4 regions of the Pseudomonas sp. PGPR N4 genome follow, and region 1 is predicted to be linked to each of the others. Evidence: predicted binding sites of a transcription regulator. Region 1 holds the regulator's gene; each other region holds the start of a gene.
The links. The regulator FliA, encoded in region 1, starts transcription of late flagellar genes. The targets are predictions, from matches to a motif close to CTAAAGTTTNNNNNNNNNNNGCCGNTAA.

Region 1 (7,291 bases):
CCGTCCATCATGGGCATTTCATAGTCCATGGTGATGACATCGGGCTTGAGCGACAGCGCCTGGTCGATTGCTTCCTTGCCATTGGTCGCGGTACCCACAACCTGGATTGTCGGGTCGGACGAGAGAATTTCCGAAACGCGCCGGCGGAAGAAACCGGAATCATCCACCACCAGGACCTTGACTGCCATAAACACTCCATTAGATGGCGCAACCGCGAGGCTGCGCCACCGAAAATCAATAACGCTTGGCGGCGTAACGCTTGAGCATGCTCGGGACGTCGAGGATCAACGCAATCCGGCCATCGCCAGTGATCGTCGCGCCAGACATGCCCGGGGTGCCCTGCAGCATCTTGCCCAGCGGCTTGATCACCACTTCTTCCTGGCCCACCAGCTGGTCGACCACAAAGCCGATGCGCTGGGTGCCGACCGAGAGGATCACCACATGGCCCTCGTGCTGCTCTTCATGCACCTGGCCCTGGACCAGCCAGCGCTTGAGGTAGAACAGCGGCAGCGCCTTGTCGCGGACGATGACCACTTCCTGGCCGTCGACGACATTGGTGCGCGACAGGTCGAGGTGGAAGATCTCGTTGACGTTGACCAGCGGGAAGGCAAACGCCTGGTTGGCCAGCATCACCATCAGGGTCGGCATGATCGCCAGGGTCAGCGGCACCTTGATGACGATCTTCGAACCCTGGCCCTTGGCCGAGTAGATGTTGATCGAGCCGTTGAGCTGGGAAATCTTGGTTTTCACCACGTCCATGCCGACGCCGCGGCCGGACACGTCGGAAATCTCGGTCTTGGTCGAGAAGCCCGGGGCAAAGATCAGGTTGTAGCAGTCCGATTCGCTCAGGCGCTCGGCGGCGTCCTTGTCCATCAGGCCTTTTTCCACGGCCTTGGCACGCAGCACGTTGGGGTCCATGCCTTTGCCGTCGTCCGAGATCGACAGCAGGATATGGTCGCCTTCCTGTTCGGCCGACAGCACCACCTTGCCGGTGCGAGCCTTGCCTGAGGCGTCGCGCTCGTCGGGCATTTCGATGCCGTGGTCGACCGCGTTGCGCACCAAGTGGACCAACGGGTCGGCCAGAGCCTCGACAAGGTTCTTGTCGAGGTCGGTTTCTTCGCCGACCAGCTCCAGGTTGATTTCCTTCTTGAGCTGGCGGGCAAGGTCGCGAACCAGTCGCGGGAACCGCCCGAAGACTTTCTTGATCGGCTGCATGCGGGTCTTCATCACCGCAGTCTGCAGGTCGGCCGTGACCACATCGAGGTTGGACACAGCCTTGGACATGGCTTCGTCGCCGCTGTTCAGGCCCAGGCGCACCAGCCGGTTACGCACCAGCACCAGCTCGCCAACCATGTTCATGATCTCATCCAGCCGCGCGGTGTCGACGCGTACGGTCGTCTCGGCTTCGCTGGCGTGCTTTTCTGCGGGCGCTGCTGGCGCTGGCGCACGTGCCGGGGCCGCTGGCGCAGGCTTGGCAGCTGCTGCGGGTGCAGCAGGCTTGGGCGCAGCTTTCACCTCAGCCTTGGCTGCTGCCGGCGCAACGGCCACAGCAGCCGCTTCGGCAGCGTCGGTCGAGAACTTGCCTTTGCCGTGCAGCTCATCGAGCAGCGCTTCGAACTCGTGCTCGCTGATTTCGTCGCCGCTGGCAGCCGGCGCGGGGCTGGCTGCAGCCTCGGCAACCGCAGCAGTCGGCAGCGCATCGGCAGCGAAGGTGCCCTTGCCATGCAACTGGTCGAGCAATGCTTCGAATTCGTCGTCGGTAATCTCGTCACCGGCTGGCGCTGGCACGACAGCCTCGGGAGCGACCGTGGCCGCCTCGACCGAGAACTGGCCCTTGCCGTGCAGTTGATCGAGCAGAGATTCGAATTCGGCGTCGGTGATTTCATCCGACTCGGCGCTGGCTGCACCTGGCTGCGGTTGTTCAGCAGCCTCGGCCTCGGCCTTGACCGCATCGAGCGAGTCGAGCAGTTGTTCGAACTCGGTGTCGGTGATGTCTTCCTCGACCACCGCTGGCTCAGGCTCGACCACCGCGGCAGGCGCCGGCGCCGCACCCGGCTCGGCCAGACGCGACAGCGCTGCCAGCAACTCGCGGGAAGCCGGGGTCACCTCGGTGCGTTCGCGCACCTGGCCGAACATGCTGTTGACCGAATCCAGCGCTTCCAGAACCACGTCCATCAGCTCGGCGTCGACCCTGCGCTCACCTTTGCGCAGGATGTCGAAGACGTTCTCGGCAATGTGGCAGCACTCCACCAGCTCATTGAGCTGGAGGAAGCCGGCGCCCCCTTTTACAGTGTGAAAACCGCGGAAAATCGCATTGAGCAGGTCGGCATCATCCGGTCGGCTTTCCAGCTCGACCAATTGCTCGGACAACAACTCAAGAATTTCCCCGGCTTCTACCAGGAAATCCTGAAGGATTTCTTCATCGGCGCCGAAGCTCATTAAACGTGCTCCCTAAAAACCAAGGCTGGACAGCAGATCGTCGACATCGTCCTGACCGGACACAACGTCTTCACGCTTATCGGCATGAATCTGCGGACCTTCACCCCGAGTCGGATGTTTTTCTTGATCTTTTTCAGCACGCAACTGATCGTGGTCATGTTCGATACCGGCAAAGCGGTCGACTTGACTGGCCATCAGCACGAGCTTGAGCAGATTGCTTTCGACTTCGGTGACCAACGCGGTGACGCGTTTGATCACCTGGCCGGTCAGGTCCTGATAGTCCTGAGCCAGCAAGATGTCATTGAGGTGCCCGGACACCTTGCGGTTGCCCTCGGCACTGTGCGTCAGGAAACTGTCGACTCGTTTGACCAGATCGCGAAACTCCGGCGCGGCCACTTCACGGCGCATGAAGCGCTGCCAGTCAGTGCTCAGCGCCTGGGCCTCACCGGCCAGGTCGTTGAGTACCGGGGTGCTCGCTTCGACCAGGTCCATGGTGCGGTTGGCGGCACCCTCGGTCAGCTTGACCACGTAGGACAAACGCTCGGTGGCATCGGTGATCTGCGAGACTTCCTCGGCCTGCGGCATTGCCGGGTCGATCTGGAAACTGACGATCGCACTGTGCAGCTCGCGGGTCAGTTTGCCGACTTCCTGGTACAGGCCACGGTCGCGTGTCTGGTTGAGCTGATGAATCAGCTGCACCGCATCGCCAAACCGGCCGCGCTCAAGGCTCTCGACCAGTTCCTGAGCGTGCTTCTTCAGGGTGTTTTCAAACTCACCCAAAGAGTTGTTGTTAGAGTCCATGGCGCCCCCTGGCGTGATTTAGCTATTCACGCGTTCGAAGATCTTTTCGATCTTCTCTTTGAGCACCTGGGCGGTGAACGGCTTGACCACGTAACCATTGACGCCGGCCTGGGCCGCTTCGATGATCTGATCACGCTTGGCTTCGGCAGTTACCATCAGCACCGGCAGATGCTTGAGACGCTCATCGGCACGCACTTTGCGCAGCAGGTCGATGCCGGACATGCCGGGCATGTTCCAGTCGGTGACGAGGAAGTCAAAGTGGCCGCTTTCGAGCATCGGCATGGCGGTCAGGCCATCGTCGGCTTCCTGGGTATTGGTGAAGCCCAGATCACGCAAGAGGTTCTTGATGATCCGCCGCATCGTCGAAAAGTCGTCAACGATGAGGATTTTCATGTCTTTGTTCAATTAGACCTCCAAGCAGTCTTAAACGCGCTCGGCCCCGAGCGCGCATTCAATCAATTCGGTACACCGTCAAAACGACTGCAGCGACCCCGGTTTCAACGCGCTCGCCATTCACCCAGCCGGCTGCGCAGACGTGCCGCGCATTGGCTGTGCAGCTGGCTGACACGCGACTCGCTGACCCCCAGCACCTCACCGATTTCTTTGAGGTTGAGCTCTTCGTCGTAGTACAGCGCCAGCACCAACCGCTCGCGTTCCGGCAGGTTGGCGATCGCATCGGTCAACGCCGTCTGGAAGCGTTCTTCTTCCAGATCACGCGACGGTTCGACCTGCGCACTGGCGCCATCCTCGTGCAGACCTTCATGTTCGCCGTCCTGCAACAGGTCGTCAAAACTGAACAGTCGGCTGCCCAGGGTATCGTTCAGAATCCCGTAATAATCATCGAGACCTAATTGGAGTTCGGCAGCAACCTCGTGATCTTTAGCGTCGCGACCGGTTCTTGCTTCAACAGCGCGCATCGCGTCGCTGACCATACGGGTATTGCGGTGCACCGAACGTGGCGCCCAGTCACCCTTGCGGACCTCGTCGAGCATGGCGCCACGGATGCGGATACCGGCGTAGGTTTCAAAGCTGGCGCCCTTGCTGGCATCGTATTTGTTGGACACTTCGAGCAGGCCGATCATGCCGGCCTGGATCAGGTCCTCGACCTGCACGTTGGCCGGCAAGCGCGCCAGCAGGTGGTATGCGATGCGCTTGACCAGCGGCGCGTAACGCTCGACCAACTCGTACTGGGCGTCCTTGGAAGCCTTGCTGTACATCTGAAAACCGCTTGCACTCATAGCACTGGTCCCGCACTGGTGGGCTGCACCAGGCGCTCGACGAAGAACTCCAGATGCCCACGAGGGTTGGCAGGCAGCGGCCAGCTATCGACCTTCTGCGCGATGGCCTTGAACGCCAGCGCACACTTGGAGCGAGGGAAGGCTTCGTAAACTGCACGCTGCTTCTGCACCGCCTTGCGCACGCATTCGTCGTACGGCACGGCGCCGACGTATTGTAGGGCGACGTCAAGGAAGCGGTCCGTGACCTTGGTCAACTTGGCGAACAGGTTGCGCCCTTCCTGCGGGCTCTGGGCCATGTTGGCAAGGACGCGGAAACGGTTCATGCCATAGTCGCGATTGAGCAGTTTGATCAGCGCGTAGGCGTCGGTGATCGAGGTCGGCTCGTCGCACACCACCAGCAGCACTTCCTGCGCGGCGCGGACAAAGCTCACCACCGAATCGCCGATACCGGCAGCGGTGTCGATGACCAGCACGTCGAGGTTGTCGCCAATCTCGCTGAAGGCCTGGATCAGCCCGGCGTGTTGCGCCGGCTGCAGATGGACCATGCTCTGGGTGCCCGAGGCGGCCGGCACGATGCGTACCCCGCCAGGCCCCTGCAAGAGCACGTCGCGCAACTCGCAGCGGCCTTCGATGACGTCGGCCAGGGTGTGCTTGGGCGTCAGCCCCAGCAGCACGTCGACGTTGGCCAGACCCAGATCGGCGTCCAGCAACATGACCCGGCGGCCGAGTTCGGCCAACGCCAGGGACAGGTTGACTGAAACGTTGGTCTTGCCGACGCCACCTTTGCCACCGGTCACGGCGATAACCTGTACGGGATGCATGCTACCCATATTTGTTCTTTACCTTGTCGCGCTTGAACCGAGGCCACATGGAGGGCTGTGATTAAAGCCCTTGCTGTAGGTACTTTGCATTGTGTTCATCTTCAACCCACGCGTTTGCCGGAGTTGTGGTACAGATCAGCGAACATATCGGCCATGGCCTCTTCGCTGGGGTCTTCCTGCATTTGCACGCTGACGGCGCGGCTGACCAGTTGGTGCTTGCGCGGCAGGTGCAGGTCGTCAGGAATACGCGGGCCGTCGGTAAGATAGGCCACGGGCAGTTCATGACTGATCGCCAGGCTCAGTACTTCACCGAGACAAGCGGTTTCATCAAGCTTGGTCAGGATGCAGCCAGCCAGGCCACAGCGCTTGTAGCTGTGATAGGCGGCGGTCAGCACCTGTTTCTGGCTGGTGGTTGCCAGGACCAGATAATTCTTCGAAGCGATACCACGCCCGGCGAGCGTCTCCAGCTGCATGCGCAGGGCCGGATCACTGGCCTGCAGGCCGGCGGTATCGATCAGCACCACACGCTTGCGCAGCAGCGGCTCCAGGGCCTGAGCGAGGGACTCGCCCGGGTCGACGTAGGTCACCGACACGTTGAGGATGCGGCCCAGGGTCTTGAGTTGCTCCTGAGCGCCGATACGGAAGCTGTCCATGCTCACCAGCGCCAGGTTCTGCGCGCCGTACTTGAGCACATAACGCGCTGCCAGCTTGGCCAGGGTGGTGGTCTTGCCCATGCCGGCCGGGCCAACCATGGCAATTACTCCGCCCTCCTCGATCGGTTCGATCTCGGGTACATCGATCATTCGCGCCAGGTGCGCGAGGATCATCCGCCAGGCTTGCCGCGGCTCGTCGATTTCGCCGGTCAGGTCGAGCAGTTCACGGGCCAGCGCACCGGTCAGGCCAACACGCTGCAGGCGCCGCCAGAGGTTGGCCTGCAGCGGTTTGCTGCCCTGCAACTGGCTCCAGGCAAGCGAGCCGAGCTGTACTTCGAGCAGTTCACGCAGGCCGGACAGCTCCGAGCGCATGGCATCGAACAGGCGCGGATCAACCGGCGCCACTGCCGGCGCAGCCGGGGCGGCGGGCTGCTCGACGTGCGGCTCGACCAAGGGCTCGGAAGCGGTCAGCGAGAGGCCGGCAAACAACTGACGGTTGCCGTCATCGGCATCGCTGCGGCTGCTCAGTTCGGCCTGGGCGGTAGCGATGCGCGACTGGGTCTTGCGCAGCTCGTCTTCAAGCTCAGGGTTGGGCACCCGCGGCGCCAGCGCCGACAGCTTGTAGTCCAGTGCAGCGGTCAGCTCAACGCCGCCGGCGATGCGCCGGTTACCGATGATAGCGGCATCGGAGCCAAGCTCATCGCGGACCAGCTTCATGGCCTGACGCATATCTGCGGCGAAAAAACGCTTAACTTGCATACTCCACTACCTCAGCCGTTCGGGCCCACGGTGGCAACGATGGTGACTTGCTTGTTGTCAGGTATTTCCTGATACGCCAAAACATGCAAATTCGGTACAGCCAGGCGGCCGAAGCGCGACAGCATTGCCCGGATCGGGCCGGCTACCAGAAGGATAGCTGGCTGACCTTGCATCTCCTGACGCTGGGCCGCTTCGATAAGCGAACGCTGTAGCTTTTCGGCCATGCTCGGTTCAAGAAGAACACCATCTTCCTGACCTTGCCCGGCCCTTTGCAGACTATTGAGCAAAATCTGTTCCAACCTTGGCTCCAAGGTGATAACAGGCAGCTCGGACTCAACGCCGACAATGCTTTGCACGATGGCGCGACACAATCCGACGCGCACTGCGGCGACCAGCGCGGCATTATCTTGACTCTTGCCAGCGTTGTTGGCGATAGCTTCGGCAATGCTGCGGATATCGCGCACCGGCACTTGCTCGGAGAGCAGAGCTTGCAAGACCTTGAGCAGCCCCGACAAGGAAATGACACCCGGCACCAGCTCCTCGGCAAGCTTCGGCGAGGCCTTGGCCAGCACCTGCAACA
Region 2 (7,291 bases), on a different contig from region 1:
TGCCGGTGGCCGGCATGTTGGCCACTTCATCGGTAGCATCCTGCTGCCACACGGAAGCGCGCGCCTCAGCGCCGTCGAACGGGCGGAACTTGACCCCCAGTTCTTTGCCGGTATTGATCGACGGCTCATAGCTGGCCTGGCCGGCGCTCAAGTAGGCCGGGAAACTGCTACCTGTAAGAATCTGGAACGTGCGGCCCCAGTTGGCGTAGACGTCGACGCTTTCGCTGACGCTGTAGACCACGCTCAGCTTCGGCTGCTGGATCCAGCCGTAGTCCTGCAACGAGGCCTTCTGGCCGCCGAGGGTGGTGGTATTGCCGTCGAACTTGTCGACACGCATGGCCGGGATGATCTTCAGTGACTCGATCGGCTGGATGATCGCCTGCACATAGCCACCGAGGTTGCGCAAGGTGTAGTGGTCGTCGTCCTGAATGCGCGCAGGGGCTGCATCGAAATCGGTCGGCACGCCAAAGCTGTAGCGTTGCCGGCGATAAGTGTTGTCCTGCTCTTCTACGTTAATACCGCCGTCCAGGGTCAACAGGTCGTTGGCGCGCCAGGTCAGCGTGCTCAGCAGGCCGGTCTGCTGCTCGTCCCACATGCGGCGCTGGCGCGGGGCGTTGCCCAGCGGGTAGTCAGTGAAGGTGATGGTGCGATCATCGTTGTAACTGTTGTAGTAGAGCATGTTGCTCATGCTCAATTGATCGCTGAGTTGCCAGTCCATGTGCAGGCTCAGCTGCTTCATGTCGCGGTCGTCGCCGTCGTTGGCGTTCTTGGCGGGCGACTGGGTGCGGCTGGCGCGCAGCTCATCGCGGGTGAGAAACCCGCTCTCCTCGGCCTGGTGGTGATACAGCCGGGCGATCAGGCCAACGCGCAGGGTCTGCTCGTCATCAGTAACGAACCATTTGCCGCCGAGGGCGTATTTATTGGAGTTGCTGTTGTCGCGAAAGCCGTCCGAGTCCTGCTTGGCCAGGATGTAGTTCTGGGCGAAGTTGCCCTCTTCATGGCCGATCGCCAGCTGTACTTCACGGGTATCGAAACTGCCGTAAGTGACTCGGCTGTCGATGTAGTTGCCACCTTGGCGGGTGACGTAGTTGATGTTGCCGCCGATGTTGTGCAGGCCGTAGCGCGGGTCGTTGGTACCGCGGACCACTTCGATGTAGCTGATGTCGAGCGGGAACACCATGTCGACAAAGCGCTGGTTGCCGCTGTTGACGTTGCTCGGGATGCCATCGATGAGCATCTTGATGCCGTTGATGTAACCCTCACCGTTGAAGGCGCGGAAAGTCGCCTTGCCCGACTCGGCGCCCTGCCCTGTCTCAGTCAACTGGATGCCCGGCATCTGCCCGAGCAACTGCCAGCTGTTCATCACGTTCTTGTCTTCGACCTGATCGCCGCCCAGCACATCGACCGAGGTCAGCACGTTCTCGGTGCGCAGCGCGGTGCCGGCTGCCTGCGAGACCTTGATCTCGCCCAGGGTGATGACCGAGCTACCGGTTTGATTGGCATGAAGGTCGGTCATGACCAGCGCGGTCAGCGCGGCAAGTGATAGCGGGGCGGTTCTCATTACAACTCCTGATCGAGCACAAGTGCGGCTAAAGACGAGGCGAGATTCTACGGTTGTTATAACATAACAATCCACAATAAATTTTATGCCTGCACACCGTCCCCTGTAGGAGCGGCCTTGTGTCGCGAAAGGCCCGCAAAGCGGGCCCGGCGATTTTACGGTGCTGCATAAATCCTGAGGCCGCTACGCAGACCGCCTACCGCTGGCAAACGCGACCAACGCCTCCCCGCTCAAGCGATAGCCAATCCACTCATCCTGCGCCTTGGCGCCAATGGCTTCGTAGAATTCGATCGCAGGGGTATTCCAATCCAGCACCGACCATTCAAAGCGTCCGCACCCGCGTGCCACTGCCATCTTCGCCAGATGGCGCAGCAATGCTTTACCCGCGCCTGCACCACGCTGTTGCGGCGACACGTACAGGTCCTCCAGATACAAGCCGTGCTTGCCCAGCCAGGTCGAGTAATTGAAGAAGTACACGGCAAAACCAATCGGCTCGCCGTCCAGCTCGCAGATCAGGCCATGGGTCGTACTGTGCTCGCCGAACAGGCTGCTCTCGATCCCGGCGACGTCGGTCTTGACCTCGTGTTCGGCCTTTTCATAGATCGCCAGTTCAGTGATAAAACGCAGGATCAGCGCAGCATCGGCGCGCTCGGCAGGGCGGATTGTCAGCGTCATTGCGAGGGTTCCGGTAGGGAGTGGCGGCTCAAGCTTAATTGAAAACGCTGCCGACAAGCGCTTGCCAGTCACCTGCATGCCTCCATGCAAGTGACTGGCAAAGCTCAAGCCCTAGTGTTCGCGGCTTACAGCTTGAAGGTGCTGACCAGCTGATTGAACGATACCGCCAGGCGCGACAGCTCCTGGCTGGATGCGCTGGTCTGGTTGGCGCCTGCTGCGGTCTGGGTGGAAAGATCCTGAATGTTGACCAGGTTACGATCCACTTCCCGCGCGACGTTGGCCTGCTCTTCGGATGCGGTGGCGATCAGCATGTTGCGGTCGTTGATGCCAGCGATGTTCTGAGCGATACGCTCAAGCGATTCGCCAGTGGCCTTGGCCAGTTCCTGAGTATTACTGGCCAGGGCACGGCTGTTGCCCATGGCCTTGACCGCGTCGTCGGCGCGCGATTGCACGCTGGCGATCATCGCTTCGATCTCGCCGGTGGAGGCTTGGGTGCGCGCGGCCAGGGCTCTGACTTCGTCGGCCACCACAGCAAAACCGCGGCCCTGCTCACCTGCCCGCGCCGCCTCGATGGCCGCGTTGAGTGCGAGCAGGTTGGTCTGCTCGGCGATACCACGGATGACGTCAAGGACTTTGGCGATATCGCGCACGCTGCCTGCCAACTCATCGACAATCACGGTCGACTGGCCGATCTCGGCATTCACACTGGTGATCGCCTTGACCGCCTCACGCGCCTGATCGCGGCCGCTGGCTGCTTCATTGCTGGTGTGGCGGGAAGCCTCGGAGGTCGATGTGGCGTTGCGCGCCACTTCGTCAACCGCAGCGCTCATTTCGGTGACGGCGGTAGCCGCCAGCTGGATTTCGTCATTTTGACGGACCAGGCCGCGGCTGCTCTCTTCGGTCACCGCGTTGAGCTCTTCGGCCGCCGAAGCCAGTTGATCTGCCGCACTGGCAATCTGCTGGATAGTGCCCTTGAGCCCGCTTTGCATCGCGCCTAACGCCGCGAGCAACTGGCCGCCTTCGTCACGATGGCCGCTTTCAATGGTTTTGCTCAGATCGCCACCGGCAATTCGCTGCGCGTTGCCAACCGCCAATGCGATCGGCGCACTGATCACCCGGCTGATGAAAATACCCAGCAGCAGCGCAGTGATGAAGGAGGCACCGATGCCAAGGTAGAGGTTGAGCTTGGCAGCAGCCTCGCTGTCGCGAGCATCCTGTGCACCTTCACCGATCTGCCGGTTGTTGGACTTGACCATGATCTCCATCTCGTCCATCACGGTGCGATACGCCTGGTGCATTTCTCCAGCCATCAGCTGCTTGGCTGCGGCCAGATCACCACGCTCGATGGTCGCCGCCACACGCTCAATGATGGCCTGATACGCTGGCCAGTCCTTTTCCATGCGATCGCCCGCGGCACGCTCGTCATCCGCCAGCGGTGTGGCGCGGTAAACGGCGAAGGCGCGCTCGCTGGTTTGGCGGTTTTCATTCATGGAAGCAACAATGGCGCTGCGCTCAGCGGCGTCGCTGCCTGCGATGGAAGCTGCCAGCAGACGATACAAATCGCGGTTTTGGGCAATGGCATCGGACCGCGCCTCTGCGGTCTTGGCCACCGACACCAGGTTGTTGCTGAAGACCAACTGCAAGTTTGTAGACAACGAGCCAATTCCCTGGCTACCGATAATCCCAACGATCAACGTGATGGAAGCGCATAGCGCGAATGCAACATACAACTTGGTTGAAATCTTGGCGTCGTGGAACCAGTTCATATACGGACCTGCACGGGGGAGAACGAGCTGCGATCGCCGCGGCGGGCGCATCGTCAGGCTATCGACCGTTCCCAGCAAGCCTGAAGCCCGTGGCGGGCTGTTTATTTCAATCCTGAGCGGGGCGTGTTGGCGTGCCAGGGATCATCTGGCTCTGTAGTATCGGTAGACGTCGCGCAATTTGCACCAACCGAACCAGACTGCCACTCCAAGCAACCATAGAAGTATCAAGATCTTGGCTACTGCAGAGGCCACCTCGATCTGGACGCCGGCGAGCTATTAAATATCAGCCATGGTAATCCACAACCGATGAGCAATAGATACGCCCCCTACTCTCAGGCACTGGTCTACCTCGGTAAAGCCTGGCTGGTGGTCATAAGCGCGCTGCTTGTGGCCTGCCAATCGCCGCGCGAGGCGTTGCAGCACCTAGCTGACGCACAGGGTCGCCAGGTTGAGGTGCTGCCGGGACGCGCCTTCCCGCTGCTGGTACTGACACCGCACGCTGCAGGCAACCAGACTCGCCTGCGCGTCTACCTCGAAGGCGACGGCCATGCCTGGGCCACGGCCAGCCAACCCAGCCTGGATCCGAGCCCGCACAATCTGTTGGTGGCCCGGCTGGCGCTGGCCGACCCGGCACCAAACGCCTACCTGGCACGCCCTTGCCAGTTCGTCATGAGCGCGGCGTGCCGCCCAGAACTGTGGACCAACAGACGGTTTTCTCAGGACGTGGTCACTCGCCTCAGCCAGGCGCTGGACCAATTGAAACAGCGCTATGGCAACCAGGAATTCGAACTGGTGGGGTATTCAGGTGGCGCCGCGCTTGCCTTGCTGTTGGCAGCCCAGCGGACTGATGTGACCCAGGTGCAGACACTGGCTGGCAATCTCAGCCCGCGCTTGTGGGTCGCAATGAAAAACCTGTCGCCACTCGACGGTTCGCTGGAGCCACTGGACTACCGGTCTCAGCTCGCCTCTGTTCCACAGCGGCATCTGGTTGGAACAGCGGACCAGATCATTCCAGCGACTCTGGCTGACAAATACCAACAAGCGCTTGATTCCCCACTCTCCCAAACAGTCCGCATTGACGGCGCCAGCCATGACCAGGGCTGGGAAGCGGCATGGTCTGAGTGGCTTGAAACTCCGCTGAAAAATGAGGCTTGGCAAAAAAAGACTACTGTTGACCATCTCACGAACGGCAAAGTTCCGGTTATTGCTGATTAATCCTGTATTTCTCTAGAAAATAGCTAGCTGGTCGCATTTCTTGGATTTTTCCCCTTAAAAAACCCGATCAAGGATGAATCATTCTAATGGTTTGGTGTAAATTCGCTCGCGCTTGACTCAGCACTTCACTGACAAGCTGGCAGGGATGCCTGAAACAGACGCTGACGCGTAGGTCCTCCCATGTCAGTTTCTGCCCTGTAAGGATACTGCCTTGAACATTTCTCCTATGCGTCGCTCATTGCTCGCGCTCGCCATTGCGGCTACCACGACTACCGCAGCCAATGCCGTTCCCGTGGCCGACGTCAATTACGACCTGAGCACCGGCCAATTCATCAGCATCGATGAGACCTTTGGCAACGCCACTTTCACCGGAACGTCGACGGGCGCAGGTGTATACCTGCAAGATGTGACCCTGGGTGGCAATCTGGTCAATCAGGGCAATATCAACCTGACAACCAAGAGCCTGACCGACTACGCGGGCGGTATCTCCATGACCCTGAGTTCTACCGTCGCTGGTGACGTGGTAAACCAGGGCAACATCACGGTGGACGGCCCCGGCGCGATGGGCTTGGATCTGTACAGAGCGGTCATCGCCGGTGAAGTGAACAACAGCGGCAACATCAACGTCACGGGTGAAAACGCCAACGGCATGATGATCACCTCGACTCAGGCACGCATCAACAACACCGGCATCATTACCGCGCGCGGCCTCGACTCCGCCGGTATCGAGATCGACCACGCTCAGTTCACCGGTCAGATCACCGACGTCTTCAAGACCGACGTCAACAATAGCGGGACCATCTCGGGCGAAGGCTTTGGCATTCACTTCGTCGGCCTGGATCCCGCTGCCGGTTTCGACACCTTCGCCATCACCCAGACAGCTGGCCTGATCGAAGGCGGCGAGGCTGCAATCAAGGCCAATGACGATGCAGCTCCATCGTATTTTTACTGGCAAGGCGGCCAGGTAAAGGGTGATGTACTGGGCTTGAGTGGCGTGCTGGTGCAAGGCGAGGCGATGTTCGATGGCTCGACCATCCGCGCCGGCTTCGTCGATATCGACGGCGGCCGCCTGACCCTGCTACGCCCGCAGACGACGATTGACGGCGACCTCGACATGGACAGCGACACCGCCCGCCTGCGCCTGCTGCTGGACAACGACACCCTGCCGAACAGGCCGATCCTGACTGTCACCGGCAATACCTTCTTCTCCGCCGGCAGCCAGATCGAACTGCAGGCGCGCTCCGACGACTTCCGCACTTCGGCCCAGGGCACCCGCTACACCCTGCTCAACTCCGGCACTTGGGAAGACCCAGAGAACCTCTCGGTGGTCTCCTCCTCGGCGCTGCTTGAAGTGAAGAACTTCGGCATCGAAGGCCAGGATGTGAAAGCTCTGGTTGCCACCCGCAGCGATGAGGTGATCACGGAAAACCTGCTGGAAGCGCGTGGTTCGCGCAACGCAGTGAACGCCATCAAGCCGTTCAAGAACACCGTCATGGGCCAACTGGACGAAAGCGACCCGGTGTTCCAGCGTTTCGCCAACGCCGCCACCAGCGAAGAGCTGGCCAAACTGGCCGAAACCCTGACCCCAGACGTCAGCGGTGGCGCAATCCACGCCGCCACCAACAGCCAGAACCTGGTCGCCGGTGCCATCAACCGCCGTGCCAGCAAGGCGCGTAGCGGTCTGTCATCCGGTGACGTGCTGGCCGAGCAAGGCGTATGGCTGCAAGCGCTGACCAGCGATGCCAACCAGGACCGCCGCCACGGTATCGACGGCTACGACGCCAACACCAACGGCATCGCCGTGGGTGCCGACGGCAAGCTCAACGCCGACACCACCGTGGGCCTGGCCTACAGCTACCTGACCAGCGACGTCAAATCCGACCTGGGCAGCAAAACCGATGTCGAAGGCCATGCACTGACCTTGTACGGCAACTGGACCCACGACAACTTCTTCGTCGACACCTCGCTGATGTATGGCTGGAACGACAACGAGTCCAAACGCTACATTGCCGGCACCCGCGCCAAGGCCAGCTTCGACAGTGAGATCTTCGGCGTCAACGCCCTGGCTGGCTAC
Region 3 (7,291 bases), on a different contig from region 1:
ACAGGCGATCTCGACCCTTGGTCTGGATGGAGTGCTGTATCTGCTCGGCTTGCGCGACCGCGACGCTCGCGGCTGATCTGAGGCTGTAAGGGGCCGCTTTTGCGGCTCCGACAAACTAAAAGGCCCCGCATGGTTTGCGCCATGCGGGGCCTTTTATTAGGCGGCGGATCAGACTGCGGTCGGTACCGCCAGCAGTTCACCCATGCGCACGGCAGAGCCGGCACCGAGGCTTTCAGCCCACTTCACCTGCTCCGGGCCAAACAGCACGATGGCAGTGGAGCCCAGCTTGAAACGGCCCAGTTCGGCGCCTTTTTCCAGGTGGATCGGTGTGCGGCTGGCTTCGTCGTAGCGGAAGGTCTTCAGCTCACGCTTGGGCGGCGTGACCAGCCCGGCCCAGACGGTTTCGATCGAAGCCACGATCATCGCCCCGACCAGCACCACGGCCATCGGCCCGCGCTCGGTATCGAACAGGCAGACCACGCGCTCGTTGCGGGCAAACAGCTCCGGTACGTTTTCGGCAGTGGTCTGGTTGACCGAGAACAGCCGGCCTGGCACGTAGACCATCTCGCGCAGGGTGCCGGCCAGCGGCATGTGCACGCGGTGGTAGTCCTTCGGCGACAGGTAGATGGTGGCGAACTCGCCGCCCATGAACGGTGCGGCCAGCGCCGGATCGCCGCCGAGCAGCTCCAGCGCGCTGTAACCATGGCCCTTGGCCTGGAAGATGCGGCCGTGCTCGATCGGGCCGAGTTGGCTGACGGCACCATCGGCCGGGCACAGAATGGCCCCTGGAGTTTCATCCAGCGGGCGCGCACCTGGCTTCAGGGCGCGGGTGAAGAAGGCGTTGAAGTGCTCATAGGCGCTGAGGTCTTCGACCAGCGCTTCGGACATGTCGACCTGATAACGCTTGGCGAACCAGGCGGTGAAGGCATTCTTGAACCAGCGCGCGCGGCACTCGGCAACACAACCGGCCAGGCGTGACAGCAGATGGTGCGGCAGCAGGTACTGACTGATGATGAACAAACGCGATTTCATTGAATTTCCTTAAACCTCTACGGGCGTGTCCGGATGGTTGCCCCATTCGCCCCACGAGCCGGCGTACGCCTTGACCCGGGGGTAGCCGAGGGACTTGGCCACCAGATAGGTAAAGCCTGAACGGTGATGGGTCTGGCAATGGGTGATCACTTCCTTGTCGGGAGTGATACCCAGATTTTGCAGGATCTCGGCCATGTCCTTGCGGATGCGCAGGTGGTCATTCATGTCCATGCCTGCGGTCCACTCAAAGTTGACGGCGCCGGGGATGTGCCCGCCCTTGGCCGCGAGCACTTTCTCGCCCCGATATTCACCCGGCGCGCGAGCGTCCCAGATGGCCAGGTCGGCAGCGCCGAGGCGGCTCTGCAGGTATTCGCGGGTGGCGGTCGGCTCGTCGTTTATGGTCAGGCTGACCGAGCCGGTGGCGCTGGCGGGCGTCTCGGTCGACAGCTGATCAGCCGGCCAGGCCTGGATACCACCGTTGAGGTAGTGATACTGCGCATGACCGATGACATCCAGCAGCCAGATGAAACGCCCGGCCCAGCCACCGCCTTCGTCGTCGTAAACCACATAGACGGCATCGTCACGATGGCCGAGTTCGGCGAACAGCTTTTCCAGGTCGGCGCGCGCCGGCAGTAGCCCAGGCGCCGGCGGTTGGCCCAGCTGGCTACGCTTGGGGTCGACGAAGCGCGCACCGGGTACGTGGCCGCTGCCATAGCGGTTGGCGCTGGTCAGGTCGACCACGATCAGCGCGGGCGAACCCAGGCGTGGCAACAGGTCTTGCGCTTCGATAACCAGCGGCAAGCCGGAAAAATCAGTCATCCACAGTCTCCAGGTGGAACGCGAGGGGGCGATTGTAGCGTAAGGCTCAGCTACTGCGGGTGGCGAAGGTAGCCAGAGCGCGCTCGATACACTGGGCGGTCTTGCCCAGTGCCTGCACGCTGACGTCGGCCAGCGGGCGGCCCGCCTGATCGGCAAGCAGCAGCATGATCACCTGGCCATTGACCGCCAGCGAGCGCAGCAGCAGGTGCTCGCTGGGGAACAGGGCATTGATCGGCGCTGGCAGCAGGGCGGCGAACTGGGCGTGGTTGTCCGGCGTCAGGCGCAATTGCCCGGCCTGACTGGTCAAGCGTTTTAACAGTTTGTTCTGTTTGACTGCCAGGTTCAGTGCAGCTGCTTCCTTGGGCAGGCCAGCAGTCTGCTGCACGCGCAAGGCATCAGTAGCCTTGTCGTAGGTCAGCAGCAGTACCCGCTGCATGCCGCAGGCGAGCAGTGCATCGCGGGCGTGGGTAGCCAGGTGCACGGCATTGCTGAAGCGGCTGGGCTGGGCCAGCATTTCGGCGCACAGCGAGCGCCAGCGCTCCAGGTTTTCTGCAGGCGGCGGCGGTGGTGTGAGCATGTCCGGGTGCGGACGGCGCTGCTGCCATGGCCAGATCAACGCTTCGGCCGGGTGGAACAGGGCGTGGCGGGCGTGATGGCGGGCACTCGCTGCGGCTTGCTGGTGAACCTGCTGCTGGACGTCGTCCAGCGAGGTCTGCAAATACAGCGCGGTCAGCAGTTGCCAGCGCAGCAGGTGCGGGTTGTCCCAGCCGACTTGCGCCGCCAGTGCCAGGCCGTTGGCCAGCAATACGGTGTTGGCCGGTTGGTTGAACCAGCGGCGCAGGCCTGGTTCTTCATCCAGCCGATGCTGCTGCTCGAGGCTGTCCGTCTCGCGGGCAATGTTGAATACCTGAGCCAATTGTTCGCGTTCGCTGGTAAGCAGGCGGTAGCCCTGGGTTACCCACTCCGGCAGGCGCCAGTGCAGGGCGACCGCCTGGCACAGCTCCATCAGGCGTACGCCAAACAGCTCGATCTCGACCTCGGCAGCGTTTTCGCCCTTGTGGATAACCCGCAGCTCCCAGGTGTCGAGCAGCTTGGGGTAGGTCACGGCCATCGGCCACAGCGGCGACAGGAACAGCAGGCTGCCCCAGTGAATCTCCTGCCACAGCCGCGCCAGGCGGCTGGCGAACAGGCCACTGGCCTGCTGCGCGGCATGCTGGCTGATCAACAGAAACTGGCGCAGTACCGGCGGAATGTCATCGCCGGGCAAGGCCGGCAGGCGCGCCAGCAGCTGTGCGCTGCGCTCAAGTCCGAGGCGATTGAGGGCAACTTCGAGGCTCTCGGCCGGCTCGGCCTGGCTGGCGTTGGCCGAGTGATTGGCCTCACGCATGACCGACAGCACCAAGGCGGGGCTGTCCTGCATCAGTTCGGCGATGTCGCGCAATGACCGACGGTTGTCATTGATGGCCGCCAGTACCCGGTCGTGGCTTTCCTTGGGCACGGGCAGGCGCACGTCATCCAGCAGTTTTATCCAGCGGTCTAAAGTGCGTGGCGTCTGACTTGGTACCTTGGTTTCAATTGGCATTTTGACATCAGTCCGAACTGGCTTTTCACTTGGAGTGGCTATAGTCTGGCGCAGTTCTGCCGATAAGTAGAAGAAGAGTTTTCAAGCTCCCGTCCCCGACCCTGACCTCGACTTCAAGTGCTTTGAACCTATGGCTAAAATTATCGGCATCATCGTCGTCTTCGCGAGCGTGATCGCAGGCTACGTGCTTTCCCACGGCAAGATTGCGGCGCTGATCCAGCCGTTCGAAGTGCTCATCATTGGCGGGGCTGCGTTTGGCGCGTTCCTGCAGGCCAACCCTGGCTACATGACCATGCACGTGATCAAGAAGTCGATGAAGATGTTCGGCTCGCGCTTCACCCATACCTTCTACCTGGAGGTGTTGGGCCTGGTCTACGAGATCCTCAACAAGAGCCGCCGCGAAGGCATGATGGCGATCGAAGGCGATATCGAAGACGCCTCGGCCAGCCCGATCTTCGCCAAGTACCCGGCAGTGCTGGGTGATGAGCGCATGACTGCGTTCATCTGTGACTACCTGCGCATCATGTCCACCGGCAACATGGCTCCGCACGAGCTCGAAGGCCTGTTCGACATGGAGCTGCTGAGCCTCAAGGAAGAACTCGACCACCCTTCGCACGCGGTCACCGGGATCGCCGACGGCATGCCTGGCTTCGGTATCGTTGCGGCGGTACTGGGTATCGTCGTCACCATGGCCTCGTTGGGTGAGGGCGACCAGGCTGCCATCGGCATGCACGTAGGTGCGGCGCTGGTGGGTACCTTCTTCGGTATTCTTGCTGCGTACGGTTTCTTCGGCCCACTGGCTACCTGCCTGGCTCACGATGCCAAGGAAGAGGTCAATCTGTACGAGTCGATCAAGGCGTCGCTGGTGGCTTCGGCCTCGGGCATGCCGCCGTCACTGGCCGTGGAATTCGGGCGCAAGGTGCTGTACCCCAAGCACCGTCCGAGCTTCGCCGAGCTGGAACAAGCAGTTCGCGGTCGCTGATTCATGGAAAACAATCAGCCGATAATCATCAAGCGCGTCAAGCGCTTTGGCGGCGGTCACCATGGCGGCGCCTGGAAGATCGCCTTTGCCGACTTCGCGACGGCGATGATGGCGTTCTTCCTGGTGCTGTGGCTGATGTCGACGGCCACCCCAGAGCAGAAGATCGCCATCGCCGGCTACTTCAAGGACCCGATCGGCTTCTCCGAAAGCGGCACGCCCTATGTGATTGACCTGGGTGGCTCGCCGGAGCTGGCGCCGGACAAGACCATCAACCCTGAGGTGAAGTCCGAGCCGACGCCCGACACCAGTGTGCAGCTGGACAAGGATCAGGTCGAGACCATGGCCGAGCAGGTTGAAAAGGAACGCCTGAACCTGCTCTTGCAGGAGCTGCAGAACAAGGTCGAAGAAAACCCGCAACTGCAGAAGTTCAAGGATCAGATCCTGTTCGAGATCACCCAGGACGGCCTGCGTATCCAGATCATGGATGCCGAGAACCGGCCGATGTTCGACATCGGCAGCGCGCGTTTGCAGCCGTACTTCGAGGACATTCTGCTGGCCATGGCCGACACCATCAAGGCGGTGCCGAACAAGATCAGCGTCAGCGGCCACACCGATGCCAAGGCCTATGCCGGCAGCGGTGACTACGGCAACTGGGAGCTGTCGGCCAACCGTGCCAACGCTGCGCGACGTGCGCTGGTGGCGGGTGGCTATCCGGATGATCAGGTGGCGCGGGTGGTGGGTTATGCCTCGTCGTCGCTGTTCGATCGCAAGAACCCGTTCAACCCGGTCAACCGGCGCATCGATATCATCGTTCTGACCAAGAAGGCCCAGCGCAATATCGAGGGCGAGCAGGGCACTCCGGATGCACCGCCGGCATCTGACGCACCCGCGGCGCCAGGCTCGGCAGCGCCAGGTGCAGCAGCGCCCGCTGGTGCCGGCGAGGCGCCGATGCAGCCGCGTGAGCTACGGCAGAAGCTCAATATCTTCGAGGACGGTACCTTGAAGATGGACGAGCCGAAGGAATAACCGCCTGCGGCACAGCAAAAAAGGGCTGCAAAGCAGCCCCGACTTACCTGCCCCAGCTGTTAATAGCTGTCATCGGTCAGGCTGGCGATGATCGAGCGGTAGCTGTGCATACGCTGTGGCTTGATCCGGCCTTCGTCCAGCGCCTTGAGCAAGGCGCAGCCTGGCTCGCGGTCGTGCTTGCAGTCGCGAAAGCGACAGGTGCCGAACAGTTCGCTGAACTCGATGAAGCCGGCTTCGACATCATCGCGGCTGACGTGCACCAGGCCGAATTCACGGATACCGGGGGAGTCGATCAGGTCACCGCCGTTGGGGAAGTGATAAAGCCGCGCCGTGGTGGTGGTATGGGTACCCTGGCCAGACCACTCGGACAGATCACCCACCCGCGTGTGCGCCTGCGGCAGCAGGCTGTTGACCAGCGACGACTTGCCGACACCGGACTGGCCGACAAACACGCTGACGTGGCCATCGAGCATTTTCTGCAACTGCTGCATGCCGTCGCCGTGGTGCGCCGACACCTCCAGCAGGGGGTAGCCCAGGTCGCGATAGACCTCGAGCAAGGCATTCAGCGCCGGTGCATTTTGCTCGTTGATCAGGTCGGCCTTGTTCAGCAACAGCAACGGGCGAATGCCGGCGTGCTCGGCGGCGACCAGGTAGCGGTCGATCAGGTTGGCGTGGGGCTCAGGGGCGGGGGCAAAGACGATCACGATCAGATCGACGTTGGCGGCTACCGGCTTGAGCACGCCCTGGTTGTTGGGGCGGGTCAGCTCGGTCGAGCGCGGTAGTTGCGCGACGATGACGCCGATGCCCTGGTTGCCTGCTCGCCATACCACGCGGTCACCGGTGACCAGTGCAGGCAGGTTGGCGCGCAGGTGGCAGCGGAAGATCTGGCCAACTGTGTCGCCGTCCTGGGCTTCGACTTCGACTTGGACGCCAAAGTGGGCGATGACCAGGCCGAATTGCTCGGGTCCGAGGTCGCCGCCTTCCAGTTCCTGCAAGACGTGCTGCTCGCGTTTGGCGGCGCGCTCGGCGCGTTCGCCCTGGATTTTTTCGATGCGCCAGTTTTGGCGGCGGTTGAGCTGGCGTTTGGCCATGAATGTTCCGTGGTGGCTTGCGGTTGGAAAACGGCTGACAGTTTAGCATGCTCCTGTTGTGGCCTATTCGTTAACCTTGGTTGGGGAGGTGCCTGTGGAATCGTTGAACACAGTGAATTAGCGAGCAAAGCCAATTACCCGGTCGGGCCACTAAGCTACTATGACGGCCTATCTCAGGAGCCCTTCATGGACAACACACAGAACCTGATCTGGATCGATCTGGAAATGACCGGTCTGGATCCGGACAGCGACGTCATCATCGAGATGGCGACCATCGTCACCGACAGCAACCTCAACACCCTGGCCGAAGGCCCGGTGATCGCCATTCACCACAGCGATGAAGTGCTGGCGCGCATGGATGAGTGGAACACCCGAACCCACGGCGGCTCGGGCTTGACCCAGCGTGTGCGTGACAGCCGTATCAGCATGGCCGAAGCCGAGGCCCAGACCATCGCGTTTCTGCAGCAGTGGGTGCCGAAGGGCAAGTCGCCGATCTGTGGCAACAGCATCTGCCAGGACCGGCGCTTCCTGTACCGCCACATGAAGTCGCTGGAAAGCTACTTCCACTACCGCAACCTCGACGTTTCTACCCTCAAGGAACTGGCTGCACGCTGGGCCCCTGAGGTGCGCGACAGCTTCCAGAAGGGTGGCACCCACCTGGCGCTGGACGATATTCGCGAGTCGATTGCCGAACTGCGCCACTACCGCGAACACTTCATCAAGTTTTAAGCCTGCTGCGCCGGCTGACGATAGTCGGTG
Region 4 (7,291 bases), on a different contig from region 1:
GCCGTTCTTGCTCGCCGAGAAGCTGGGGTGGCCATTGATTGTTGGGCTGGCCGAGGTCGAGTCGATCGAGAATGGCACCGCCCAGGTATTGCAGGCGCTGCCGCGTGGTCAGCGGCGCCGGTTGAAAGTGCGCTTGCCGTTGCTGGCCACTGTGGATAACGCAGCGCCCAAGCCACGCCAAAGCGCGTTCGGACCTGCGCGGCGTGGAGTGCTGGCAGCGCGTGATGTGGCGATTGTCGAAGATGAGCTGCTGGCGGATGCCGAGCTGCAACCGGCCCGGCCACGGCCCAAGCGGCTCAAGGTGATCAAGGCCAAGAGCGGCGCGGATCGGATGAAGGCTGCAACAGCCAAGGCCAGCGGTGGTGGCGGCAAGGTGCTGAAGGATGTTTCTCCCCAGGAAGGCGCCGACGCCATCCTCAAGCTGCTGGTAGAGGAAGGAGTGCTGCGCTAGTAGCGGCCTCCCGACTCATGCGGGTACGGCGGTGGCGCGCGGTCCCTGTAGGAGCGGCCTTGTGTCGCGAAAGGGCTGCGAAGCGGCCCTGCATTTCAACTTCACCGCTGACATCGTTGGGCCCGCTCTGCGGGCCTTTCGCGACACAAGGCCGCCCCTACAGGGGGCAGTGGTGTTACGCACATTTGCTGTTAGCCAGGCTGTGGATAAAGTGTTCGCTAATGCCTGCAGCCCTTTGAATTCGCGGCATACAGCCAGCTGTACAATAATTGATCAGGCTAAGCCATGGATTTTCATGGCTTTTTTGCGTGTTCGAGCTTTGAAGTTGCCCACAATCGCTGTTAGCCGGCCTGTGGATAAACTGTTCGGCTAACTCGCTAGGCCACGTAGTCCGTGGCTTACATGGAATTGATCAAAATTCGATCAATCTTCTTCACATGATGCTCAGATGCCTGAGATTCAGGGCTCTCGATAGCTTATCCACATGTGTAGCGAACGTTGTTCACAAAGTCTGTTGGCGCTTCTGTGGACAACATGTTCGGCATCCGCTGCAAGCCACGTATCTAAAGGCCTGCATGGAATTGATCAATAATTGATCAGGAGGGGAGTGGAGCGAGGTCTGAGGATGCTGCCGGGTACCTGTGGACAACTTGCCGGGCACACCCATAGGCATGCCCGGCAGGTCTATTACTGCGTAACGACTTCTTTCAGATAAGGCGCAGGTTCCGCCCCGAGGTTTTCCAGCACGCGCTGGCTGTACCAGTCGATGAAGTTGACCACACCAAACTCGTAAGTCTTGGAGTACGGCCCAGGCTGATAAGCAGTGGAGTTGATCCCGCGCTGGTTCTCTTCAGCAAGACGGCGGTCCTGGTCGTTGGTCGCGTCCCACACCTTGCGCATCTGCTCTGGGTCGTAATCAACGCCTTCAACAGCGTCCTTGTGGACCAGCCACTTGGTGCTGACCAGGGTCTCCTGAGCACTGATCGGCCACACCGTGAAGACAATCATGTGATCGCCCATGCAGTGGTTCCAGGAGTGCGGCAGGTGCAGGATGCGCATCGAGCCCAGGTCCGGGTTCTGGATGCGGCCCATGAGCTTCTTGCTCGCCTGCTTGCCGTCCATGGTCATGGACACGGTGCCCTTGAGCAGCGGCATGCGCACGATGCGGTTACGCAGGCCGTGGCTCTTGTGCAGGTAAGGGATCTTTTCCGCTTCCCAGGCCGTAGCGCAGGCGGCGACGTGGTCCTTGAACGACTGATCGGCACGCGGGTCGTTGGTGTCGTCCCACTCGAGCAGGGTCTTGAGCAGCTCTGGGTGCGAGCCCGAGCAGTGGTAGCACTCGCGGTTGTTCTCCAGCACCAGCTTCCAGTTGGCTTTCTCCAGCAAGGTGGTTTGCACCGCCACCTTGGTGTTCTCCATGTCGTACGGTTCCATGTAGTGGTCGAGCGTAGCCAGGAACTCGTCGATCGCCGGCGGGTTCTGCGCCAGGCTGATGAAGATGTAGCCACCAGCGACCTTGACGTTGACCGGCTTGAGGCCGTACTCCTTCATGTCGAAGTCATCGCCCATTTCGGTGCCGGCAAACAGCAGGCGACCGTCCAGCTCGTAGGTCCACTGGTGGTAGTGGCAGACCAGCTTGGCGACCTTGCCCTTCTCGCTGGTGCACAGCCGCGAGCCGCGGTGGCGGCAGACGTTGTGGAACGCATGCACCTTGCCTTCGGCGCCGCGGATGACAATGATCGGGTTTTTGCCGACTTGCAGGGTGAGGAAGTTGCCCTTGGTCGGGATCTCGCAGGTCATGCCCGCGATCAGCCATTCCTTCTGGAAAATTTCCTGCATGTCGATCTGAAACAGACGCTCGTCAGTGTAGAACGGCTGGGGCAGCGAGTAGGTGCGCTCGCGGGTCTGCAGCATCTCGGCGGTGGCCTTGCGTGCAGCTTCCAGTGGATCGCCCAGGCTCAGGGTTGCGGTGACGTCCATCGTTGTAATCCTCAAGGCCGATAAAGGCCGGCGAAAGGTGGCTAATCGTTGTTTTAGTGCCGCAAGGCAGGTGCAGAAAACATCAGGTCTATTTGCCGTGGAGTGTGCGATCAAGGGCGCCTTGAGCCGTATCCATGGGCGACATGGCCGAATCGAATTCCGACGCGCCAGCCCTTGTCGTGCGGGGCTGGTCGCGATAAGCACGCCGATGTCGCTGATGGGAATGTGCCGGGCCACGGCCTTGAGCATTATCGGAGCCATAAAAGGCCGGTAGTCGGCCGTTGGAGAACAACATGTCCGAAACATTCCTCAACCCGGTCAGCACCCAGACCTGGGCCAACGGCCGCCACATCGTGCGCTGCGTCAAGGTCATCCAGGAAACCTGGGATGTGCGCACCTTCTGCTTCATGGCCGACCAGCCGATCATGTTCTTCTTCAAGCCCGGCCAGTTCGTCACTCTGGAGCTTGAAATCGAAGGCAAGCAGGTGATGCGCTCGTACACCATCTCCAGTTCGCCGTCGGTGCCGTACAGCTTCTCGATCACGGTCAAGCGGGTACCGGGTGGGCATGTGTCCAACTACCTGCACGACACCATGCACGAAGGCGCCGAACTGCCGGTGCACGGCCCGGTCGGCTTGTTCAACGCAATCGATTTCCCGGCACCGAAGGTGCTCTACCTTAGCGGTGGCGTCGGTATCACCCCGGTGATGTCGATGGCGCGCTGGTTCTATGACACCAACGCCAATGTCGACATGGTGTTCGTCCACAGCGCGCGTTCACCGAAGGACATCATCTACCACCGCGAGCTGGAACAGATGGCCTCGCGCATCCCCAACTTCAGCCTGCACATCATTTGTGAGAAGCACGGGCTGGGCGAGCCGTGGGCAGGTTATCGGGGGTATCTGAACCAGCGCCTGATGGAGCTGATCGCCCCGGATTACATGGAGCGCGTGGTGTTCTGCTGCGGGCCTACGCCGTACATGAGCGCGGTCAAGCGTATGCTCGACGCGGTCGGCTTCGACATGAAGAACTACCACGAGGAGTCGTTTGGCGCGACCCCGGCGGAGGCCAAGGCCGACGCTGTCGAGCACGCCGAACAGGCAGCCGATGCACCGGAAGTGGATCTGTCCGATCTGAACCTGGTGGAGTTCGTCGGCAGCGAGAAGAGCATCCGCGTGGCCCCGGGCGAGACCGTGCATGCGGCGGCGGCCAAGGTTGGCCTGATGATCCCGAAAGCCTGCGGGATGGGCATCTGCGGCACCTGCAAGGTGCTCAAGCTGGGCGGCGAAGTGGACATGGAGCACAACGGCGGCATCACCGAAGAGGATGAAGCCGAGGGCTACATCCTCTCCTGCTGCAGCGTGCCGCGCGGCGACGTTCGTATCGAGTACTAAGCCGAGGCCGCTTGAGCGCTGCAGCCTGGGTCAGACGCGGAAGCGTGCAACCAGGCTGCTGAGGTCAACGGCCAGGCGCGACAGCTCGGCACTCGCCGCGCTGGTCTGGTGTGCCCCCGTGGCGCTTTGCACCGACAGGTCGTTGATGTTGACCAGATTACGGTCGACTTCGCGGGCGACCTGAGCCTGCTCTTCGGCCGCACTGGCGATGACCAGGTTACGCTCGTTGATGTGTGCTACGGCCGTGGCGATGGTGTCCAGCGCCAGGCCCGCGCCGCGGGCGATGTTCAGGGTCGATTCGGCGCGTTCGGTGCTGGTGCGCATAGACTCGACCGCCTGGCCGGTGCCGCCCTGGATGGTGCCGATCATGCGCTCGATCTCGCTGGTCGACTGCTGGGTGCGATGCGCCAGTGCACGCACTTCGTCAGCCACCACGGCAAAACCACGCCCGGCCTCGCCGGCCCGCGCTGCCTCGATGGCGGCGTTGAGGGCGAGCAGGTTGGTCTGGTCGGCCAGGCCGCGAATCACGTCGAGTACCTTGCCGATATCACGCGACTGTTCGGCCAGGTGAGTGATCAGCTTGGCAGTACCCTGCACGTCACCGCTCATGCGCTCAATGGCGCTGACGGTTTCCAGTACCAGGTCACGGCCATCGCTGGTGGAACGGCTGGCTTCAGCCGAAGCCTCCGAGGTGCTGACGGCATTGCGCGCCACTTCCTCGACCGCGCTGGTCATCTCGGTAACGGCAGTGGCGGCCTGCTCGATTTCGGCGTTCTGCTGCTGCAGGCCGCGCGCGCTCTCGTCGGTCACGCTGTTGAGCTCTTCGGCCGCCGAGGCCAGCTGGGTAGAGGAGCCGGCGATCAGGTGCAGGGTGTCGCGCAGCTTTTCCTGCATGCGGGCCATGGCTCGCTGCAGGCGCGCTGCTTCGTCGCTGCCTTCGGCGCGAATGGTGTGGGTGAGGTCGCCGTCGGCGACCTGTTCAGCTGCCTGCAAGGCTTCTTCGATCGGCTTGACGATGCTGCGGGTCAACAGCAATGCGCAGATCAGGGTCAGCACGGTGGCGGCGATGAGCAGGCCGATCACCAGGGTGAACGCCGTGCTGTACTGGTTGGCGGCGGTGGCGTTGGCGTTGCGCGCCTGCTCGGTGTTCATTTCCAGCAGGGTGTTCATGACCTTGTTGATCTGCTCGGAGTTGGTCAGCAGGTCGCGGTTGAGCAGGTCGGCCAGTTCCTCGATGCGGTTGGCCTGGCTCAGGTTGCGCATGCGGGTTTCCAGCTGGCGGTACTGGGTCAGCAACTGGCCGTACTGATCGAACGCGGCTTGTTCTTCGGCGGCGACGATAAACGTCTGGTAACGGCTCCGGGCCTTGTCGATTTGCGCGTTGCGCTCGTCCAGCAGGCGCAGGGTGTCTTGCTGAGTGGCCGGGTCACGATTGACCAGCAGACGATAGGACAGCGTGCGCAAGCGCAGGCTCAGCGCGGTCAGCTCATCGAGGGTCTTGATGCTCGGCACGTTGATGCTTTCGATGGCGACACCCGCCTGGCGAATCTTGCCCATCTGGACCAGCGAAAATACGCCAAGGCCAAGCATCAATGCGCCGATCAAGGCAAACCCGAGCAAGGCGCGCGGGGCGATATTCATATTGCGTAGGGACATGATTTGGACAATCCAGGCAAGGTAAGGGGGCGCGCAATCCTTGCGTCGAGATAAGACCTGTATGGCTATCGGTCGTGACCGGCCAGTCTTGAGTTCGATGAGCGAAAGCCCGAGTTGGCCGCGACAAATCCTGACCGGCGGTTGACCCAGGCCGGAACAAGGTGGCCGATCCCCTGTCAATCTGGCCTGGCTGAAGCCTTTTGACCCGATATTTAATGGCGGGGGCGCGTGCTTTTCTTTATCGTGTGCGCCCTCTGCAACAACCCGAGATAGACATACCCCATGTTGGAAACTTCCCTGAATCAACTCGAGCAGCTGGTCAACGACCTGATGCAGAAAAACACCCAGCTGAGCGAGCAGAACGCTGCCATCGCCCAGGAACTGGCCCAGGCCAAGGAAGACAACGACAGCCTGCAGCTGTCGCTGATGGAACAGGAAGAGAAACACGGCGCCACTGCTGCGCGTATCCAGGCGCTGGTTGAGCGCGCCAGCGCAGGTGTCGTCAACGGATGAAACTGCAAGCGCAGCCGATCAATGTCGTGTCGATTCTGGGTATCGACTATTCGATCAAGGCCCCTGAAGGCCAGGAAGAGACCCTCTCGCAGGCTGTGCGGATGCTCAACACCGCCCTCAACGAAACCAAGCGCCAGTACCCGACCCTGATCGGTGACAAGCTGCTGGTGCTGGCGGCGCTGAATCTGTGCTCGCGGCAGATCGAACTGCAAAAAGAGCATCAAGTGACGCTCGCCCGCACCCAGGCGCAGATCGATGCCACGGTAGATGCCATCGCACGCACCATCGGCGAGCAGTAAAGCACCAGCCAACAGGCAAAATTCGAGCGGGGGGCAGCCATGCGGTGACGCGTGGCTGTTCCCCGTTTTGCGTTCAGCATTTGTCGATGATTGCTGGATTGAATGGATACGTAAGTGTATACAATCTCCAAAAACAAGAATCCTGGCGGAGGAAAACGTATGCGTATCTGGCGGCGAAGTATCCAGTTGCAGTTGATCGCAGGCATGGGCACGGCCCTGTTGGTGAGCATCCTGGTGGTGGTTGCGATCTATACCGTGGCGGTCAATCGCCTGACCGAGCGCTATTTGCTCGACACCGCTCTGCCGGCCAGCATCGAGGCCATTCGCAACGATATCGAGCGCATGCTTAGCCAGCCGCTGGTGGCGGCCGCCGATATTGCTGGCAATACCCTGCTGCGTGACTGGCTCGCTGCCGGTGAGAATCCCGCCGAGGCGGCGCGCTTCATCGAATACCTGGACGCTGCCAAGCAGCGCAACCATGCGTTTACCGCGTTGTTCGCCGCCACTGCGAGCGGCCACTACTACAACGAGAAAGGCCTGGATCGCACCCTTGGCCGGCAGAACCCCAAGGACCAGTGGTTCTATGGCTACATCGACAGTGGTGCCGAGCGGCTGATCAATATCGACGTGGATGGCGCCACCGGCGAGGTGGCGCTGTTCATCGACTACCGCATCGAAAAGGCCGGGCAACTGGTCGGCATCGCCGGCATGGGCTTGCGCCTGACCGAGTTGTCCAAGCTGATCCACGACTTCAGCTTTGGCGAGCAGGGCAGGGTCATGCTGGTGCGCAACGACGGCCTGATCCAGGTCCACCCGGACAACCAATACAGCGCCAAACGCACGCTCGCCGAACAGGTCGGTGGCGACGCCGCCAAGCGTTTACTGGGGCAGGGCGCAGGCCTGCAGCGTAGCCAGTTCGAACGTGACGGCGAGCAGTATCTGGCCCTGAGTCTGCCGCTGCGTGATCTCAACTGGACGCTGGTGGCCGAAGTGCCGCA

Region 2: the regulator FliA is predicted to act here: its motif matches at 4,061-4,088, upstream of AC58X1_RS14865 (methyl-accepting chemotaxis protein).
Region 3: the regulator FliA is predicted to act here: its motif matches at 3,472-3,499, upstream of motA (flagellar motor stator protein MotA).
Region 4: the regulator FliA is predicted to act here: its motif matches at 5,547-5,574, upstream of AC58X1_RS17360 (methyl-accepting chemotaxis protein).

The regions. Positions count from the first base shown of each region.
Region 1 is NZ_JCAUKV010000006.1:245,674-252,964, forward strand. It holds gene AC58X1_RS21240 (protein-glutamate methylesterase/protein-glutamine glutaminase) at 1-188, opposite strand, end outside; gene AC58X1_RS21245 (chemotaxis protein CheA) at 235-2,439, opposite strand; gene AC58X1_RS21250 (protein phosphatase CheZ) at 2,452-3,240, opposite strand; gene AC58X1_RS21255 (chemotaxis response regulator CheY) at 3,259-3,633, opposite strand; gene fliA (RNA polymerase sigma factor FliA) at 3,738-4,478, opposite strand; gene fleN (flagellar synthesis regulator FleN) at 4,475-5,308, opposite strand; gene flhF (flagellar biosynthesis GTPase FlhF) at 5,401-6,711, opposite strand; gene flhA (flagellar biosynthesis protein FlhA) at 6,723-7,291, opposite strand, start outside.
Region 2 is NZ_JCAUKV010000003.1:238,250-245,540, reverse strand. It holds gene AC58X1_RS14875 (TonB-dependent receptor) at 1-1,561, opposite strand, end outside; gene AC58X1_RS14870 (GNAT family N-acetyltransferase) at 1,745-2,236, opposite strand; gene AC58X1_RS14865 (methyl-accepting chemotaxis protein) at 2,362-4,002, opposite strand; gene AC58X1_RS14860 (alpha/beta hydrolase) at 4,309-5,217, shown strand; gene AC58X1_RS14855 (autotransporter family protein) at 5,429-7,291, shown strand, end outside.
Region 3 is NZ_JCAUKV010000002.1:170,208-177,498, reverse strand. It holds gene serB (phosphoserine phosphatase SerB) at 1-76, shown strand, start outside; gene asd (archaetidylserine decarboxylase) at 169-1,032, opposite strand; gene AC58X1_RS10470 (rhodanese-like domain-containing protein) at 1,042-1,851, opposite strand; gene AC58X1_RS10465 (HDOD domain-containing protein) at 1,898-3,433, opposite strand; gene motA (flagellar motor stator protein MotA) at 3,564-4,415, shown strand; gene motB (flagellar motor protein MotB) at 4,419-5,441, shown strand; gene rsgA (small ribosomal subunit biogenesis GTPase RsgA) at 5,501-6,532, opposite strand; gene orn (oligoribonuclease) at 6,719-7,261, shown strand.
Region 4 is NZ_JCAUKV010000004.1:137,622-144,912, reverse strand. It holds gene etfB (electron transfer flavoprotein subunit beta) at 1-451, shown strand, start outside; gene gbca (glycine betaine monooxygenase oxygenase subunit) at 1,139-2,431, opposite strand; gene gbcB (glycine betaine monooxygenase reductase subunit) at 2,725-3,825, shown strand; gene AC58X1_RS17360 (methyl-accepting chemotaxis protein) at 3,856-5,481, opposite strand; gene AC58X1_RS17355 (hypothetical protein) at 5,764-5,994, shown strand; gene AC58X1_RS17350 (cell division protein ZapA) at 5,991-6,293, shown strand; partial or broken gene AC58X1_RS17345 (HAMP domain-containing protein) at 6,453-7,291, shown strand, end outside.